Regions from separate parts of the Marinobacter sp. CP1 genome, predicted to be linked through region 2. Evidence: predicted binding sites of a transcription regulator. Region 2 holds the regulator's gene; each other region holds the start of a gene.

Region 1 (4,209 bases), 180 kb from region 2:
GGGAGGCGCCGGATCTGGTGCTGCTGGACGCCCTGATGCCTGTCATGGATGGCATGGAAGCGGCCCGTCAGATCAAGCTCCTGGCTGGCGAACGGCTGGTCCCCCTGATTTTCCTGACCTCCCTGTCTGAAGCCGGTGCCCTGGCCCGATGTCTGGAGGCCGGTGGCGATGACTTCCTGGGAAAGCCCTATAACCGGATCATCATTGAAGCCAAGATCAAGGCTTTCAACCGAATGCGATTGATGCACCGGACCCTCTCGGATCAGCGGGATCTCATTCGTGAGCGCAACCGACAACTTACCGAAGAGCAGGAAATCGCCAAACGGGTCTTCGATAACGTGGCTCATTCCGGCTGCCTGGATGCCTCCAATATTCGTTATCACGCTTCGCCCCTGTCCATTTTCAATGGTGATGTGTTGTTTGCCTCGCCCCGGCCGGCGGGCGGGATGCTGATCTTCATGGGGGATTTCACCGGCCATGGTCTGCCGGCTGCCATCGGCGCCATGCCTGTAGCCGAGATCTTCTACGGCATGGCCAATAAGGGTTTTAACGGCCAGGACGTGTTGCGCGAGATCAACCAGAAACTCAAACGGATTCTGCCGACGGGCATGTTCTGCTGTGGCGCCATGATTGAGGCGGATTTCAAACTTAATCAGTTGCAGATCTGGAACGGCGGTCTGCCGGATGGCTGGCTGATCCGGACCACCGGAGAACTCCTGGCATTGCCATCGCGGCATCTTCCCCTCGGTATCCTTGCACCAGATCAGTTCAATGCCGATTTCGAGAGGGTTGGTGCCGCCCCTGGCGACAGAGTGCTGATGATGACCGACGGCTTTCTGGAATCTGCCGACAGCGCCGGCAACGTGTTCGGTGAGCAGGGCGTTACCGGCACGCTTGACCGGCTGGACGATGGGGACCATCCGTTCGATGCCATGATGTCCGCGGTTCACCGGTTCACCGGCAACTTTGAGGATGGCGATGACCTGACGCTCTGTTGTCTGGAAATGATGGACGAGGCGGGGCTGGCTACCCTGCCAGATCGTGCCGCACCGTCTGCTCTTGCCGGGCCGGCGGAATGGCGCTGCAGCTATGAAATCCGGGAAAGGACCCTCGGAGAGTTCAGTCCCCTGCCTCTGTTGCTTCATATCTGTATGGAGGTGCCGGGTCTTCGACGGAAGAGCGGCGAAATCTATACCCTGCTGGCGGAACTCTACAACAACGCGCTGGAGCACGGTGTTCTGGAACTCCCGTCAGAATGGAAGCACTCACCGGAGGGCTTTGGCCGCTACTACGCGGAGCGCAATCGGCGCCTGGCCAACGTGGAGGGTCACTACATCCGGTTCACACTGCACCATTCCCTGAAACCGGATGGAGGTCGGCTTCGTGTTATCTGTGAGGACAGCGGCCAAGGGTTTGATTTTCACAATCATCCCAGCGTGGCCCCCGGTAATTCCCCAACCATGAGCGGGCGCTATGCAGGGCGGGGCCTGCTGCTGTTGAAACGTCTGGCGGAGACCATCAGGTTTCATGAACAGGGCAATCATGTTGAAATTGTCTACGATTGGCAGTTCGCCCGTACAGCGGAGAATCGAGATGACTGATAAACCACACCTGGACGAGGAGGCACTGGCTGAGCTTCGAGACGTCATGGAGGACGAATTCGAAGTGCTGATACAGACCTATGTTGCAGATTCCCGCGACAGGATTCGGGGATTGCAAGAAGCCCTGAGGGCTGACGATAGTGACGCCTTTGCCAAGACGGCCCATAGCTTCAAGGGCAGTTGTATCAATATTGGCGCCCCACGACTTGGCGATCTCTGCCTGAGGGCGGAAATCGCAGGAAAGGAATCCCGGCTGGACGATGCCTCGGGATTACTGGATGACATCGCCCGGGAATTCGAACAGGTAATCGCAGGCCTGGATGGCTTGATGGTGGGGTGAATCAGGTCTATTCAGGCCGTTTGTCAGGCGAAGCAGGTGTGCGCTGGCATCACAATTGCTTTGTCCTTCGCATTGAGTGGATTAACCGCCCATGCACCGGCCAAGTCCGGCAAGGTGAGGGCGACAATGCGATAAAAGCGGCAAGAGGTTGCCATGGCCCAGATGGTTCTTCCCCAAACCCCCGCGCCCGGGACGCAACAAGATCCCGGCCCGTCAAAATCCGGAGCCAGCCGAGATCCGGCTGACAGGAAAAGCGATTTCGACTCTGTCTCCCAGGCTGAGCAAAAGCGGCTCGATCGCCAGAAGGCGGATCGGGCCGCTGAGGCCAGATCTGCCGATGAATCCCGGGCGGCCCGGGACACACCTTCAGAGACGAAAACGGAAGCAAACGCGAACGCTGATCCAAAGGGTGGCGAAAAAGCCAACGCTGCCACGGATGCTGAATCACAGGACGCGGACTGGGCCGCTGTAGCAGGTGATGGCAAATCAGAGCCGACGGCGCTTCCCCTTACCTTTGTCGAGTTGCAGTCCTGGCTGAATCCAAAAGCCGGAGGTGCCGGTGAGTCCGCCATGTCAGCTACAATGCCGGGAGTCGGCGTCAATGCTGCCAACGGTGTTTCGGGCCAAGCGAATTCCGTTGCCGGATTGTTCAGTGGCCTTCTCACAGGGGCCTCGGGTCAGAAAGCTCAGTCCGGATCCGGCGGTGTTTCCGGCGATGCGACACTGACAGATGTCATGAAGGCCTCAGTGCTCACCGACTCCGGCCGCAATGCGGATTCCGGCTCGTTGATCAATTCTGGCCGCTTCCAGTCCGCCATGGATCTGGTGTCCCAGCAAGCGGCCAATAATGCCAATGGGGCAGCAAAACTGACGGCCGAGAACGCTGCGCCATTACGAGGTTATGCTACGTCCATTGATGTGCCGGTAGGCCATGCAGAGTGGGGCGACAAACTGGTGGGCAAGCTCAGCTGGCTGACTGCCCGTAACATGTCGGTTGCCGAAATCCACCTGACACCACCGGACATGGGCCCCATGGAGGTCAAGGTCCGGGTGCAGAACGAGCAGGCGAGTATTACGGTCCATTCGGCCAATCCCGTGGTCCGTGACCAGCTTGAACTGCATTCCCACCGGCTCAGGGATATGCTGGGTGAGCAGGGAATGTCGTTGGCAGGCTTCGATGTTTCCGATTCGCCTCGCCAGCAGACCGGCGAGCAGGGCACCGGAAACGATAATGGCTCCGGTGGCGGTTCGGCATCGCTGGTCGCTGGCGATCAGGACGATGAAGGCATCAGCTCCGGCAGCCTTGATCTCAGCTGGAAAGGCGAAGTAGACATCTTCGCCTGATACCCTTCGATATTCTCTTCCAATCTCCTTTGCCCATCCTTCCCGGCAACGCTAAACTGCTGTTCTGAACGGGAAGGTTGGGTGTTCTGGCCCGCCCTTTGCATCCAATCCTGAAAAGTCGCGGAAAATTGCTCCCCGTGACGGATTTCTGGCAAAGCGAACATTATGGCTGAAAATAACGAATCTGAAGCGGCTCCTGCCAAGAAGGGAAAACTGAAACTGATCATCATGCTGGTTGTGGTGGTGATCCTGGCCATTGTGCTGTCTGTGGTGGGTACCCTGTGGTTCCTGGGCGGCGGTCTTCCGGGCATGGGGGAGGAAGAGGGTGACGCAACCGAGGTTGCAGAGGAAACCTTTATTCCCAGCAGCTACTACCAGATGGAAAAAGCCATCGTTACCACGGTTCAGGCTGAGGGTCGCCAACGCTACGCCCAGGCTTATCTGGCGCTGGAGTCCACCGATCCACAGGCGCTTGAAGCTGCCAAGCTGCACATGCCTCTCATTCGAAGCCAGCTGGTGACAGTCCTTGGTAGCAGTAACTTCAACGAGCTGCAGACGCCCGAGGGCCGCAGTGGCCTGGCCGAGCGGATGCTGACCACGGTGAATCAGGTTCTGGAGCAGGAAGGCGAGCCCGCCATCAAACGGGTGTTATTCAGAAATTTTGTCGTGCAATAGCGCACGGGCCAAGGTACTTCACGGGCAGGACTACGTATGCAGGACTTGTTGTCACAGGATGAAATCGATGCCCTCCTCCACGGGGTGGATGACGGTGACATTGATACCTATGAAGAGACTGACGATACCGGCATAAAGAACTACGACCTTGCCAGTCAGGACCGCATCGTTCGGGGCCGGATGCCGACCCTGGAGATGATCAACGAGCGCTTTGCCCGTTACACCCGGATCAGCCTGTTCAACCTGATG
Region 2 (4,209 bases):
GGCCTGAGCCGGATCGAAGCCTCTGGTACGCCCGCTATATACCGTCAACCGGCGCGCGAGGGGGAAGGCGAAACCGATGCCCGTGCCCTGAACATTACCTGGTCTGCCACCGACAGCCAGCTGACCTTTGAACGGGAAGCAGTCATCGAGCAGAATGGCAACCTGTTCCGGGGTGATGTCATTCATTATGATACCGTCGGCCGGGTTGTCACCGCTGAGGGCGGCGCAGACACCGGCGAGGGCAGCGGCCGGGTAGAGATGGTGATTCAGCCACGCAGTACAGACAGACAGGGATCCGATGGCAGTTCTGAGAGCCAGTAACCTGGCAAAGAGTTACAAACAGAAAAAAGTGGTGATCGACGTTTCCCTGGAAATCCGCAGTGGGGAAATTGTCGGGCTGCTTGGTCCCAACGGTGCCGGGAAAACCACCTGCTTCTATATGATCGTTGGGCTCGTCCCCGCTGATCGCGGGCGGATCACGATCGACAGCCGGGATATCACCCCCCTGCCCATGCATGGTCGGGCCCGCCAGGGCATCGGTTACCTGCCCCAGGAAGCCTCGGTCTTCCGCAAACTGTCCGTACGCGACAACATCATGGCCATCCTCGAAACCCGGCCGGGGCTGGGCAAGGCAGAGCGGGAGAAGAAGCTCGAGGGTTTATTGGAAGAATTCCACATCACCCATATCCGGGACAGTGTTGGCATGGCATTGTCCGGCGGTGAACGCCGACGGGTGGAGATTGCCCGGGCACTGGCCATGGAGCCGGCTTTTATCCTGCTGGATGAACCCTTCGCCGGTGTGGACCCCATATCCGTCAGTGACATCAAACACATCATCCGGCACCTTCGGGACAAAGGCATTGGCGTTTTGATCACCGACCACAACGTGCGTGAGACCCTGGACATCTGCGAGAATGCCTACATTGTTTCCGGCGGCCACATCATCGCCTCCGGCAATGCCGACGCCATCCTGGCCAACCAGCAGGTCAAGGAAGTCTATCTCGGCGACGAATTCAGACTCTGACACCCAATGGCTGATTGTTTTGATGATCTGTAGCAAGTAAACTCGGCAAAGAACTTGCTAGGGTAAATTAAAATCACGGCAAGTAACCGGCATATAAAGATTTTTTCACGACTTATGACACAACGCGCTGATGAGTGACGGATCCTGAACCATGGTTATGAAAGCCTCCTTACAGTTAAAGCTGGGTCAAAGCCTGACCATGACGCCCCAGCTGCAACAGGCGATCCGGCTTCTCCAGCTCTCCACTCTCGACCTCCAGCAGGAAATCCAGCAGGCACTGGAATCCAACCCCATGCTGGAGACCTCCGAGGACGATGACCAGACCGACGCAGCCAGCGAAAACGACGAGCGCGAGGCCAACGCCACCGAGTCCGCCGCTGAAGCTGCCCCGGAACCGGCCAGCGACTGGGATGAATCCGAGAACGGCCCGGACTGGTCCTCGGAGAACGAGATTCCTGACAACATTCCGGACGATCTGCCGGTTGATACCGCCTGGGACGACATCTACCAGTCCGCACCAGCGCCGGCAGCCCGCAACGACGACGAAAACGATCACGATTTCGAAACCCGTAATTCCCCGACCGAAACGCTTCAGGATCACCTGGAATGGCAGCTCAATCTGACGCCCCTCAGTGAACGGGACCAGGCCATTGCCCATGCCCTGATGGATGCAGTGGACGAACGGGGCTATATCACCAGCCCGCTGGAGGAAATCCACGCCGGACTGCTGGATGAGAACGATGAAGACCCCCTTGAACTGGATGAAGTGGAAGCCGTGCTTCACCGCCTGCAACACTTTGATCCGCCCGGCGTGTTTGCCCGGGACCTACAGGAATGCCTGCTGATCCAGCTCAACCAGCTGCCGCCGGAAACACCCTGGCTGGCCCAGGCACGCCTTGTAATTACCCATTACATCAACCTGCTGGGCAACCGCGATTACGCCCAGTTGCTGCGCCGCAGCCGCCTGAAAGAAGACCAGTTGCGGGATGTCCTGGCGCTGATCACCGGCCTGAATCCGCGGCCGGGCGATGTCATTGACCGGGCCGAACCCGATTATGTGATTCCGGACGTGATCGTTCGCAAACACAATGGCCGCTGGCGTGTTGAGCTGAATCCTGAAATTGCACCGCGCATCCGGGTCAATGCCAGCTATGCTTCACTTATAAGGCGTGCGGACAGCAGCGCAGACAACACCTACCTGCGCGACCAGTTGCAGGAGGCCAAGTGGTTCATCAAGAGCCTGCAGAGCCGCAATGAGACCTTGCTGAAAGTCGCGACCCGTATTGTCGAGCACCAGCAGGGATTCCTGGATCACGGTGAAGAAGCCATGAAACCGTTGATTCTTTCAGACATCGCCCAGGCGGTAGAGATGCATGAATCGACCATTTCACGGGTAACCACCCAGAAATACATGCATACCCCCCGTGGCATTTTCGAGCTGAAGTACTTCTTCTCCAGCCATGTCAGCACTGACGAGGGTGGAGAATGCTCCTCCACGGCCATACGCGCGATGATCAAGAAGCTGATTGCGGCGGAAACGCCCAAAAAGCCGTTGAGCGACAGCAAAATTGCAGCCATGCTAGGGGAACAGGGTATCAAGGTTGCGCGACGCACCGTTGCCAAGTACCGGGAGGCCATGCACATTCCGCCGTCCAACGAGCGCAAGCGGCTGGTCTGAATACCCGGGGGCCGGGACGCAACACCGTATTCGCCGGCGCATAATGCGCCAGCACCCAGACCGGCTCCCGGGAGCCGGCACGATGACAACAGGAGACGCCTATGCAACTCAATATTTCAGGCCATCACGTAGAACTGACTCCCGCACTGAAGGATTATGTTTCAGAGAAGTTCGAGAAGCTCGAGCGTCACTTTGACCACATCAGTAACTGCCAGGTGACCCTGGAAGTGGAAAAGGTGCGCCAGATTGCGGAAGCCACGTTGCATGTGGTTGGTGGTGAGATTCACGCAAAGGCAGAAAATGAGGATATGTACGCAGCCATCGATGCCCTGATCGACAAGCTTGACCGTCAGATCCTCAAGCACAAGGAAAAGAATGTAGACCGGATGCACGGAAACGGCTCTCGCTAACTGACTGTTTTCATGCAATTCATCTAATCGAGCTGCGACATGAGTAACGTGTCGCAGCCTTTTTTTTAACGGAAACGCAGTCGATCCATGAGCGACACATCCCTGACCATAGAGAACATTCTTGCTCCGGAGCTCACCCTCTGCAGGGTAGCTGCGTCCAGCAAGAAACGGGCCCTGGAGTTTATTGCCGAGCAGATAAACCATCAGGACAACACGCTCAGCGAGACCCAGCTCTTCAACAACCTGATTTCCCGCGAGCGCCTGGGCAGCACCGGCATTGGCCAGGGAATCGCCATTCCCCACTGCCGTCTGGAAGGACTTGATCACGTGGTGGGCGTGCTGATGACGCTGGAAGAAAGCGTCGAATTCGATGCTATCGACAATCAGCCGGTGGATCTGATTTTCGCCCTGATCGTCCCGAAGGAAGCAACGAGCGAACACCTGGAGCTGCTCAGCCAACTGGCTGAAAAGTTCAATGAGCGGTCGTTCTGTGATCGCCTCCGGCAATCCGAGGACGCCAGCACGCTGTACCAGCGCATGACCGCCTCAGGCGGCTGATATTCACTGCAGTGGAGGTAAGGTGGTCATGAAGCTGATTATCGTCAGTGGCAGGTCCGGTTCGGGCAAGAGTACCGCACTTCATGTGCTGGAGGACCTCGGGTTTTATTGCATCGACAATCTTCCTATTGGCCTGCTCTTCCCCCTCACACGGGAAGCCGCCAGCCAGACCAGGCCTGGTCGACTGGGCAAGATGGCCGTCAGTATCGATGCGCGGAACCTTTCCGGCGAGCTGGCCAATTTCGAGGAGATCTACCGGCGCCTCCAGGAAACCGGGGTTACCGTTGAAATCATCTTCCTGGACGCCGACGAGCAGTCGCTTCTGCAGCGTTTTCACGCCACCCGCAGAAAGCATCCGTTGAGTGACGACAGGACCTCTCTCCGGGAAGCCATTACCAGCGAGAAGAAACTGCTGGAGCCCCTCTCCAAGCTTTCCGATCTTTACGTAAATACCACCGGCATGTCCATGTACGAGCTGCGGGACATGGTCAAGCAGCGCGTGGTCGGTCGAAAAGATCAGGAACTGGCTCTCCTGTTTC
Region 3 (4,209 bases), 1.3 Mb from region 2:
CGGATTTCCAGCGGGGTCTTGATGCCCTGGCTGCGCCATTTCTGCCGCATGATTTTCATATGCTTGCGCATCTCGATGGCCATGGAGACACAGGCAAATGCGTCCTCCCTCTGGCCACGGCTGGTTGGATCGCCAAAGAACACCATGATGGAATCACCAACGAACTTGTCGATGGTGCCGCCATACTTGAGAGCAACTTCCGACATTTCATTGAAGTAGTGATTCAGCAGTTCGGTCAGTGCTTCGGGTTCCATTTCCTCAGACAATTCGGTGAAGCCTTTGATGTCAGAGAAAAACACCGCCAGTTTCTTGCGCTGGGTTTCCAGTCTCACGTCCCGCTCACCGGTGAAGATCGACTGCCAGACTTGAGGCGAGAGATATTTGGACAGTTTGTGTGAAAGCGCGATGGACTGCTCCCGCTGGTTCTGGATCTGGGTCTTTGCCAGCATCAACGCCCGTGCCTGCTGGTGGGAATAGTAAGCCGTAACGCAAATATAAAGCCCGGTGGATAAAATCGACACGATGCTGGTCAGCAGGGGCGAGTGTGGTCCGTCTGCCGGGCCGACGATCGCAACCGCCCCCGCAATGGAGGCCGCCATGAAGCCGGTGCCCAGGACCCACTGACGGATACCACCAACAATCAGGCAACTGAACATCAGCATCAGTGCAACGGCGAGGGAGGGGATGACGATCAGCCCGATGCAACCAATGAAAGCGCCACCAACCACGCAATCAAATATCAGCATTTTCTGACGGATGCGTGGCGAATTCCTGAGGAAAGTGCGGCGAGTCAGGGCATGGGCGATGTGGGGCCAGGTGAGGGCCCCGGCAACCAGCCAGAGAAGCCATTGCGGAAAGGCGCCCTGGAGAACGCCGGTTACGATAATGGCGGCGGTTGAGGTGTATGCCAGTACCCGGCCATTGTAATCGGGCATCGGGGGAATGGCGATCGGGTTGCCCGCCGCCTCGGACGAGAGGGCTCTGCCAGCTGAGCTACTGGCATTACGCAGGTCTGCCGGGGCACTCATCATTTCAGAAACGGATCCTGCCAATGAGCATGTCGCGGAACATGACCCAGTCACCCATAAGGCTGTACAGTGGATATTTGAAGGTAGCGGGGCGATTTTTTTCAAACTTGAAATGACCAACCCACGCAAAGCCATAGCCTATGACCGGCAAGGCCAGAAGCCACAACAGCTTGCCCGAAGCCAGAGCCCATACGGCGACTATCAGGACCAGGAGACTTCCAGCGAAATGCAAACGGCGACAGGTGACGTCGCTGTGCTCTTCGAGGTAGTACGGATAAAATTCGGAAAAGTTATTGAAGGTTTGCTGGTTGCTCATTGTGTTGCCACTCAACGTTGTACGACCGCGTCATTTATAATTGTTGGTAGACCCGACTACGACTAAAGGTTAACAGCATTACGTAGAACCCACAATTCACAGCCATGAATTGTGTTCGTACCTATATTTCAACAGTCTTTAAACAGCGAGCAGATATGACCGCAGTTACCGATTTCCTCCTGAACCGCTCCTCTGAACCGAGGCTGGAATCACCCGCGCCGGATTCGACAACCCTCGAAAGGGCCTTTTCCTGCGCGGCGCGTGCACCGGACCATGCACTGCTCAGGCCCTGGCGCTATCTGGTGATCGAGGGTAAAGGCCTTGAAGCCCTGGGAGAGCTGTTTGCGTCCACCTGTGCCAATAACAGCGATGAGAAAGAAATCGAGAAGCTCCGGCGTGCCCCCCTTCGCGCACCCATGGTCATAGTTGGTATCGCGTCGCCGAGGACGCATCCCAAAGTACCGGAAATCGAGCAGGTCATGTCGGCAGCTGCCGGCATGAGTTTTGTTGAGCTTGCCCTTCAGGATGCCGGTTTCGGCGTGATGTGGAGAACAGGCGGCGTTGCCTACCACTCCTCGGTTCACCAGGGGTTGGGCCTGGAAGAGCATGAACAGATTGTTGGCTTTCTCTACACCGGTACGGTCTCGGCATCCAAGCCGTCTGTGCCCAGACCGGCGGTGGACGAGTTTGTGAGTCATTGGCCCTGAGACCTTGTTGAATACCCCCGGCTTCTGCCGGGGGAAGCAGCTTGCCGCTTTTTCTTGCCCTTTTCCTTTCTCCTTTCCCGTAACCGCTACTCGGATTCTCTGCAGGGCCTGCCAACACTGGGTTTCCTGACAAATTAACACCTGACCATAAATCTGGCATTCAGCTTGCTTTAGTCCTGTCAAAGAGCACAGCCGGCAAAAACAGCTCGGCATACCAGTGCAGTTTTCGGGAGGCAACATGGCAATTACGTTTGATTCGGCTCTGGGCATTCATCAACACGCGGTTGAAGCGCGGGTTAAACGTGCCGAAGTTCTGGCAAACAACCTGGCAAACGCCGACACCCCGGGTTTCAAGGCGCGGGATCTGGATTTCCAGGCCATGATGCAGAAGGCCCAGGAGCAGGTCAGCGGATTCCAGATGGCCAAAACCCATGACGCGCACATGGATACCTCGCCATCGGCGTCGGAAAGCGATTTGATGTATCGGGTTCCCCATCAGCCGTCGGTTGACGGCAATACGGTAGACGCCCAGCAGGAGCAGACCCGGTTTATGCGCAACGCCATGGATTTCCAGGCCAGCTTCCAGTTTTTGAACAGCAAGTTCAGCGGTTTGACCAAAGCCCTCAAGGGCGAATAAGCCGCAGTCACAGGATTAGCGAAGGAGAATTTTCATGTCACTGGGCAGCATTTTTGACATCGCCGGTTCCGGCATGACCGCGCAATCACTGCGGCTGAATACAACCGCGTCCAACATTGCCAATGCAGAAACGGCAAGTTCCAGCACGGGGGAAACCTATCGCGCCAGGAAGCCGGTTTTCTCGGCGATTCAGCAGTCTCTGATGAATCCCGGGCAGGGAGGCTTGCCCATGGCTGCCGATGAGGGGCCGGGCGCCGGCGTGAGGGTTGACGGTATTGTCGAAAGTGATGCGGAGCTGCAGATGCGCTACGAGCCCCATCACCCGGCGGCCAACGAGGACGGCTACGTCTACTACCCCAATGTGAATGTGGTTGAAGAGATGGCGGACATGATGTCGTCGTCCAGAAGTTTCCAGATGAATGTGGATGTCATGAACACAGCCAAGTCCATGATGCAGCGCATTCTGACTCTCGGTCAGCAGTAACAGGGTGAGGAGCACAACATGACTGCAGTAAATGCAACAGACGCGTCGGATGTTCTGAGCCAGTACCAGCTGAAGCAACAGAATGGCGGCCAGGGCACCAGCGAGTTGGGTCGGAACGAGTTCATGGAACTGATGCTGGCCCAGCTGAAGAACCAGAACCCGCTGGAACCCCAGGACAACGGTGAATTCATCTCCCAACTGGCCCAGTTCAGCTCGCTGGAGGAAATGCAGAACCTTTCCGGTACGGTTGAGGATGTGGTGGGTCAGTTCCGTTCCAGCCAGGCGCTGCAGGCCTCTGCCATGGTCGGCAAAACCGTGCTTGCCCCTTCCCAGATCGGGATTCTGGGTGCGGATGGTGAGATCAGCGGCACTATTGAATTGCCGGCCTCGACCGGTGGGCTCCGGCTTTCGATCCAGGGACAGAATGGTGAGCTGGTACGACAGATTGATATGGGTAGTAGTCCGGCGGGTGTGACCTCATTCCGCTGGGATGGCCAGGACGGCAACGGCAATCCCTTGCCGCCGGGCTCCTACCGGATTGTAGCCGATGCTTCCTACCCGGATGGACCGCAGCAGTTGGGTACGATGGTAAGTGCCAATGTTGACAGCGTGTCCCTGGGTCAGGGCGGCTCCATTACCCTGAATCTCGCAGGCATGGGCTCCATCGCCCTGTCTGATGTAAAACAAATTAACTGATACCGGTGAAACACCAAGAGGTGAGCCATGGGATTTAATACGGGTTTGAGTGGTCTTCGCGCGGCATCGGTGGATCTGGACGTCACCGGTAACAATATTGCCAACGCCAGCACCGTGGGGTTCAAAGGCAGCAAGGCCCAGTTCGGCGATCTTTATGCCAGTGGCTTCCTGAGCGCAGGCACCAACCCGATCGGGGACGGTGTCCGGGTTCAGGGTGTGAAACAGTCCTTCGGACAGGGCAATATCAGCTTCACTGATAACGGCCTGGATATGGCAATTGACGGTGATGGCTTCTTTATTCTGAACAATGGCGGCGAAGTGCGCTACTCCCGGGCCGGCCA
Region 4 (4,209 bases), 1.2 Mb from region 2:
CAATCGTGGGTATCTGTCTGAGGGGCAGGTTAACGAAGGCCTCAGGCTTCAGCGCGAATCGGGACAGCGCCTGGGTGAGGTATTTATCCAGGCGGGCTGGATCAGCGAGAAGGAGCTGCACCGTGTCCTCAAGCACCAGTCCCGCTATCGCAACGCTGCCGCCCTGGTAACAGCGGTCACGCTGCCATTCCAGCCCCTGGTAACCTTTGCGGCCAGCAATTCGGCCGAGGCGTCACAGGCAATACTGGAAGCCGGCGAACTTTATGACAGAGGCAATCTTGCCCCCATGAGCGAAGCCGAGCTGGCGGCGATTTCCGGTCAGGGCGATCCGACCTTGCTGCAGCGCATTGGTATTGTCAGCAAGATGGCGGAGAACCCCGCAGGAAATGGGGAGCAGGGCTCCGAGGCATCCGCAGATGTTATTGAAGGTCTCAAGCTTTCCGCCAATATCTTCGTGCCGGTTCTGAACTTCCTGGATTCAGATCTCAGCATTTCCGGTGTGCATTATCGTGAAGGGGAGCCACGTTATCGGGTAAGAGAAGATGGCGCCCTGATGCTGGCGTTCCCTGAGCGCATCGAGGAAATTCGGATGGACAATATACGGGTTACGGGAGGCCAGGGAGCTTCAATGGGCAACGTGAGCATTCACGACATCCGGTTTCATCCCGACTCCCAGATGACCATCTACACCCGATGAAGTGGAAAGCATGGCTCGGCAGAGCCATGCGTCCGGGCTCAGGCGCTGGCGAGCACCGTGCTGCTTGATACCGTGGTCTGCTGACCCTGTGCACCGTACAGCTTTTGCTGGCCGGTGGCGCCGCGGAAAATATCTGTGAGCCTCGACAAACGCTTTTGCAAGTGGCTGATTACGCGACCGTTGGTCTGGTTCAGCGTCTGACAGGTTCGCAGCTTCTGGTCCGCTTCCTGCCAGAGTTCGAAGAGATCCGAGAATCCGGCGCTGCGAATAAAGCGGGAAGGCTCGCCACTTTCGGGGCGATATCCCATTTGTACGAGCGTTCGGATTTTCTGTTTGGCGCGTTCGCGGACTGCACCGAGGAGATCGTTCTTCTCTCTGGTCAGGGCGTCCAGCTGGCGGAGGTCGGAATTCGCAAGGCAGGTCTTTTCCTTGCCGAGAACGTCAGCCAGTGTTTCAAGCTGGCTGATATCCTGGGAAAGAAGGGTCTTCAAATCATCAATTGCGGCCATGGTCTACTCACCCGAAAATGCTTTCATCCATCTCAAGCATTTTCTGGGCCAGCTTCTCGGCGTCAATCTTGTACGTGCCATTTTCGAGGGCGGAACGGATCTGCTCGATGCGGTCGTCATCCATTTCCGGATAATCGCCCAGCTTTTGTTCGAGCTGCTTCAGATTCTTTGCCTGATTGCTCAGGCTGACGTTCTCACCACGGGCCCCCTGGGCCTGTGTCTTCGCCTGTTCGTTGGATGCCGGCTGGGTATTCTGTGCGCCGGAGCTTTTGTCGGCCGTGGTTCTCTGGGTGTTGACCTGGCCGGGGCCAATTCCATTTAAGTCAACTGACATATCTGTACCTGCTTGCCTGTCGCGCCACGAATGCGGCGCTTACTCGAGTTTATGTCTTCTTAACGGCGGCGCCGCGAAAACCTTTAGTACTTTTAGCACTTTTTTTCATCTGCTTTTACGACCGGTTTTGCGGCATTCACTTGCCGCTCCGGCAAGCCTCTGCCGCACGCGGCTCACATCGGAATCTCCACGTGGCCCGGCGCGACAACGCTGGCTCTTATCGTGCGCGATGAGCGCAGATTCTCAACCAGAACCTGTTCGCCAACGCTGGCGCTTGCCAGGGCTTTGCCCCGGGAACGTACTGAAAATCCACCGGTTTTGGCGGTGATGATAACATGATCGCCTCGTTCGACCGCATTCGGGGCCGAAAGCATGTCTGGTGTAACGAGCGATCCGGCATTCACTGCGCGCCGCACTTCCATGCCAATCGCCTGCTTCGAGTCGGTAATCACGCCACGTCTGGATGAATTGATTTCAACAGACTGCTTCGCAAGCAGCCCTTCGGTTATTCGCTCTCCACGTGTGAGTGGCCTCGCTGCCACCAGGGCTGGCCCATGGATAGAGACTGAAGCGGTAACAAACATTCGCCATGGGCGGGTTCCTTCGCAGGCTACCTGCAACGACGGGCTGGTGCTTTTCCATGGATCCCCGCTGAACTCTACACTCAAAGGCTTTTCGCACTCGGCGAGAGCGAGGCGGCTGTCGATGGAACCGGGTTCGAAGGAAACGGTGTAGCCATGCTCGGCCTGTTCAGACGCAAAGCTGTCCAGAAACGCCAGGGTTGCTTTCTGAATCTGTTCAGCTGTCGTTCCAGCAAGGAGCGGCGTGCTCAGGCCAGACATTAGCAGTAGTAGGGCGAAATTCGTGATGCGCATACGTATCAGTTTGTCCTATGCTGTCAACAACAGGGCAGAAAAGCCCGAATCAGGCTAAGGATTCGGTAAAAGTGGCCGTTAAATGGGCTGACCCACCCCTGATATGACGGGTTTCCGTCGATCAGGCTATTATTCAGTGAACAGCAAGATATATGCCGTTGTAATTCCGGCAAGCCAGGAGAATCGAAATGGCAGGGGTTTTGGACAGTGTCAACCAGCGCACTCAGATGGTCGGAAAGAACCGCCTAGAGCTGCTTCTTTTCCGTCTCAGGGGGCGTCAGATCTACGGGATCAACGTGTTCAAGGTGAAAGAGGTTCTGCAGTGTCCGAAGCTGTTCTCCCTGCCCAACAGCCGGCCGGTTGTTCGAGGCGTAGCCCATAGCCGGGGTGAGACTATCCCCATTATCGATCTGAGCATGGCAATCGGTCTGCCCGGTATCCCGCAAGAAGAGCTCTCCACCAGCTTCGTCATCATCACTGAATACAATCGCAAAACGCAGGGTTTCCTGGTGAGCGGTGTCGAGCGAATCATGAACATGAACTGGGAAGAAATCCTGCCTCCACCCAAAGGGGCCGGCAAGGATGTCTATCTTACCGCTGTCACGAAAATTGATGATAAGCTTATCGAAATCATTGATGTAGAGAAGATTCTTTCAGAAGTTTCTCCGCTTGGGGAGGACGTAACCGAAGCCGTTCTGAGTAAGAGCGCGGATAGGGTACCGGGGCATCTGCCCGTGCTGGTGGTCGATGATTCATCCGTGGCCCGGCGCCAGATACAGCGGTGTCTCACCGCAATTGGCATGGAAGTGGTGCTGAAAAACGACGGCAAGCAGGCTATTGAACATCTGAAGGAAATCACTGCGGATGGTTCCCGGGCCAAGGATCACTTCTCCCTGATCATCTCGGACGTGGAGATGCCTGAAATGGATGGCTACACCCTCGTCACCAAGGTGAAAGAGGACCCGGCGCTTTCGGATATGTTTGTTATGCTTCACACCTCACTCAGCGGTGTGTTCAACCAGGCCATGGTAAAGAAGGTCGGGGCCGACGACTTTATGGCAAAGTTCAGTCCGGACGAGCTGGCAGAGCGGGTGATGGAAATCATCGACCAGGGTTGATGGAGCCGCTCAAAGATTCACTCAGAACAGAGACCCAATGAAAGCGGAAATAACGCCACAGGAATATGAAGCCTTCAAATCGTTCCTGCAGGATGCCTGTGGGATTTTACTGGGCGATAATAAACAGTACCTGGTCAAAAGCCGGTTGCGCAGGATTCTTGAAGAGAACAGCCTGAATACCCTGGGTGAACTGCTCGAGCGCCTTAAGCGCCCCGGGCGGGGCGGTCTGAAAGAGACTGTCATCGATGCGATGACAACCAATGAAACCCTGTGGTTCCGTGACAATCACCCTTTCCGGATTCTTCAGGAGAAACTGCTTCCCGAATTCGCAGAGCGCAACTCGATGCAGCCTTTGCGTATCTGGTCTGCGGCCTGCTCAACCGGCCAGGAGCCGTATTCGATTGCCATGATCGTCGAGGAGTTTCGGCGGGCGAGGCCCGGGAAGCTGCGGGATGTAAAGATCACCGCGACGGATATCTCCAAAAGCGTTCTTGATGTGGCTCGCAAGGGCGAGTATGAAATGCTTGCCATTGGTCGGGGGCTCTCGCCAGAGCGCCAGAAGCAGTTTTTCACGCCGTCCCTGAACGGTGGCTGGCAGATCAAACCCCAGATCAAGAGCATGGTGGAGTTCAAGGAGTTGAACCTGCTTGAGCGTTATATGCTGGGCAAGTTCGAT

Evidence for each region. Region 2 encodes sigma-54, which starts transcription at its own class of promoters, with help from an activator protein. Its sites were predicted from a motif close to ANTGGCATNNANNTTGCTNT; they were not measured.
Region 1: the regulator sigma-54 is predicted to act here: its motif matches at 1,984-2,003, upstream of ACP86_RS01725 (flagellar hook-length control protein FliK).
Region 3: the regulator sigma-54 is predicted to act here: its motif matches at 2,204-2,223, upstream of flgB (flagellar basal body rod protein FlgB).
Region 4: the regulator sigma-54 is predicted to act here: its motif matches at 2,556-2,575, upstream of flgA (flagellar basal body P-ring formation chaperone FlgA).

Annotation. Positions count from the first base shown of each region.
Region 1 covers NZ_CP011929.1:369,296-373,504, reverse strand. Annotated here, with positions in the region: gene ACP86_RS01735 (PP2C family protein-serine/threonine phosphatase) at 1-1,601, shown strand, start outside; gene ACP86_RS01730 (Hpt domain-containing protein) at 1,594-1,941, shown strand; gene ACP86_RS01725 (flagellar hook-length control protein FliK) at 2,095-3,285, shown strand; gene fliL (flagellar basal body-associated protein FliL) at 3,451-3,960, shown strand; gene fliM (flagellar motor switch protein FliM) at 3,997-4,209, shown strand, end outside.
Region 2 covers NZ_CP011929.1:547,218-551,426, forward strand. Annotated here, with positions in the region: gene lptA (lipopolysaccharide transport periplasmic protein LptA) at 1-321, shown strand, start outside; gene lptB (LPS export ABC transporter ATP-binding protein) at 299-1,024, shown strand; gene ACP86_RS02580 (RNA polymerase factor sigma-54) at 1,176-2,702, shown strand; gene hpf (ribosome hibernation promoting factor) at 2,804-3,112, shown strand; gene ptsN (PTS IIA-like nitrogen regulatory protein PtsN) at 3,200-3,670, shown strand; gene rapZ (RNase adapter RapZ) at 3,699-4,209, shown strand, end outside.
Region 3 covers NZ_CP011929.1:3,981,556-3,985,764, forward strand. Annotated here, with positions in the region: gene ACP86_RS18335 (adenylate/guanylate cyclase domain-containing protein) at 1-1,031, opposite strand, end outside; gene ACP86_RS18340 (Mpo1-like protein) at 1,033-1,344, opposite strand; gene ACP86_RS18345 (nitroreductase family protein) at 1,500-2,051, shown strand; gene flgB (flagellar basal body rod protein FlgB) at 2,290-2,688, shown strand; gene flgC (flagellar basal body rod protein FlgC) at 2,723-3,172, shown strand; gene ACP86_RS18360 (flagellar hook assembly protein FlgD) at 3,191-3,868, shown strand; gene ACP86_RS18365 (flagellar hook protein FlgE) at 3,896-4,209, shown strand, end outside.
Region 4 covers NZ_CP011929.1:4,068,871-4,073,079, forward strand. Annotated here, with positions in the region: gene ACP86_RS18710 (hypothetical protein) at 1-697, shown strand, start outside; gene ACP86_RS18715 (flagella synthesis protein FlgN) at 736-1,206, opposite strand; gene flgM (flagellar biosynthesis anti-sigma factor FlgM) at 1,214-1,540, opposite strand; gene flgA (flagellar basal body P-ring formation chaperone FlgA) at 1,714-2,415, opposite strand; gene ACP86_RS18730 (chemotaxis protein CheV) at 2,604-3,533, shown strand; gene ACP86_RS18735 (CheR family methyltransferase) at 3,571-4,209, shown strand, end outside.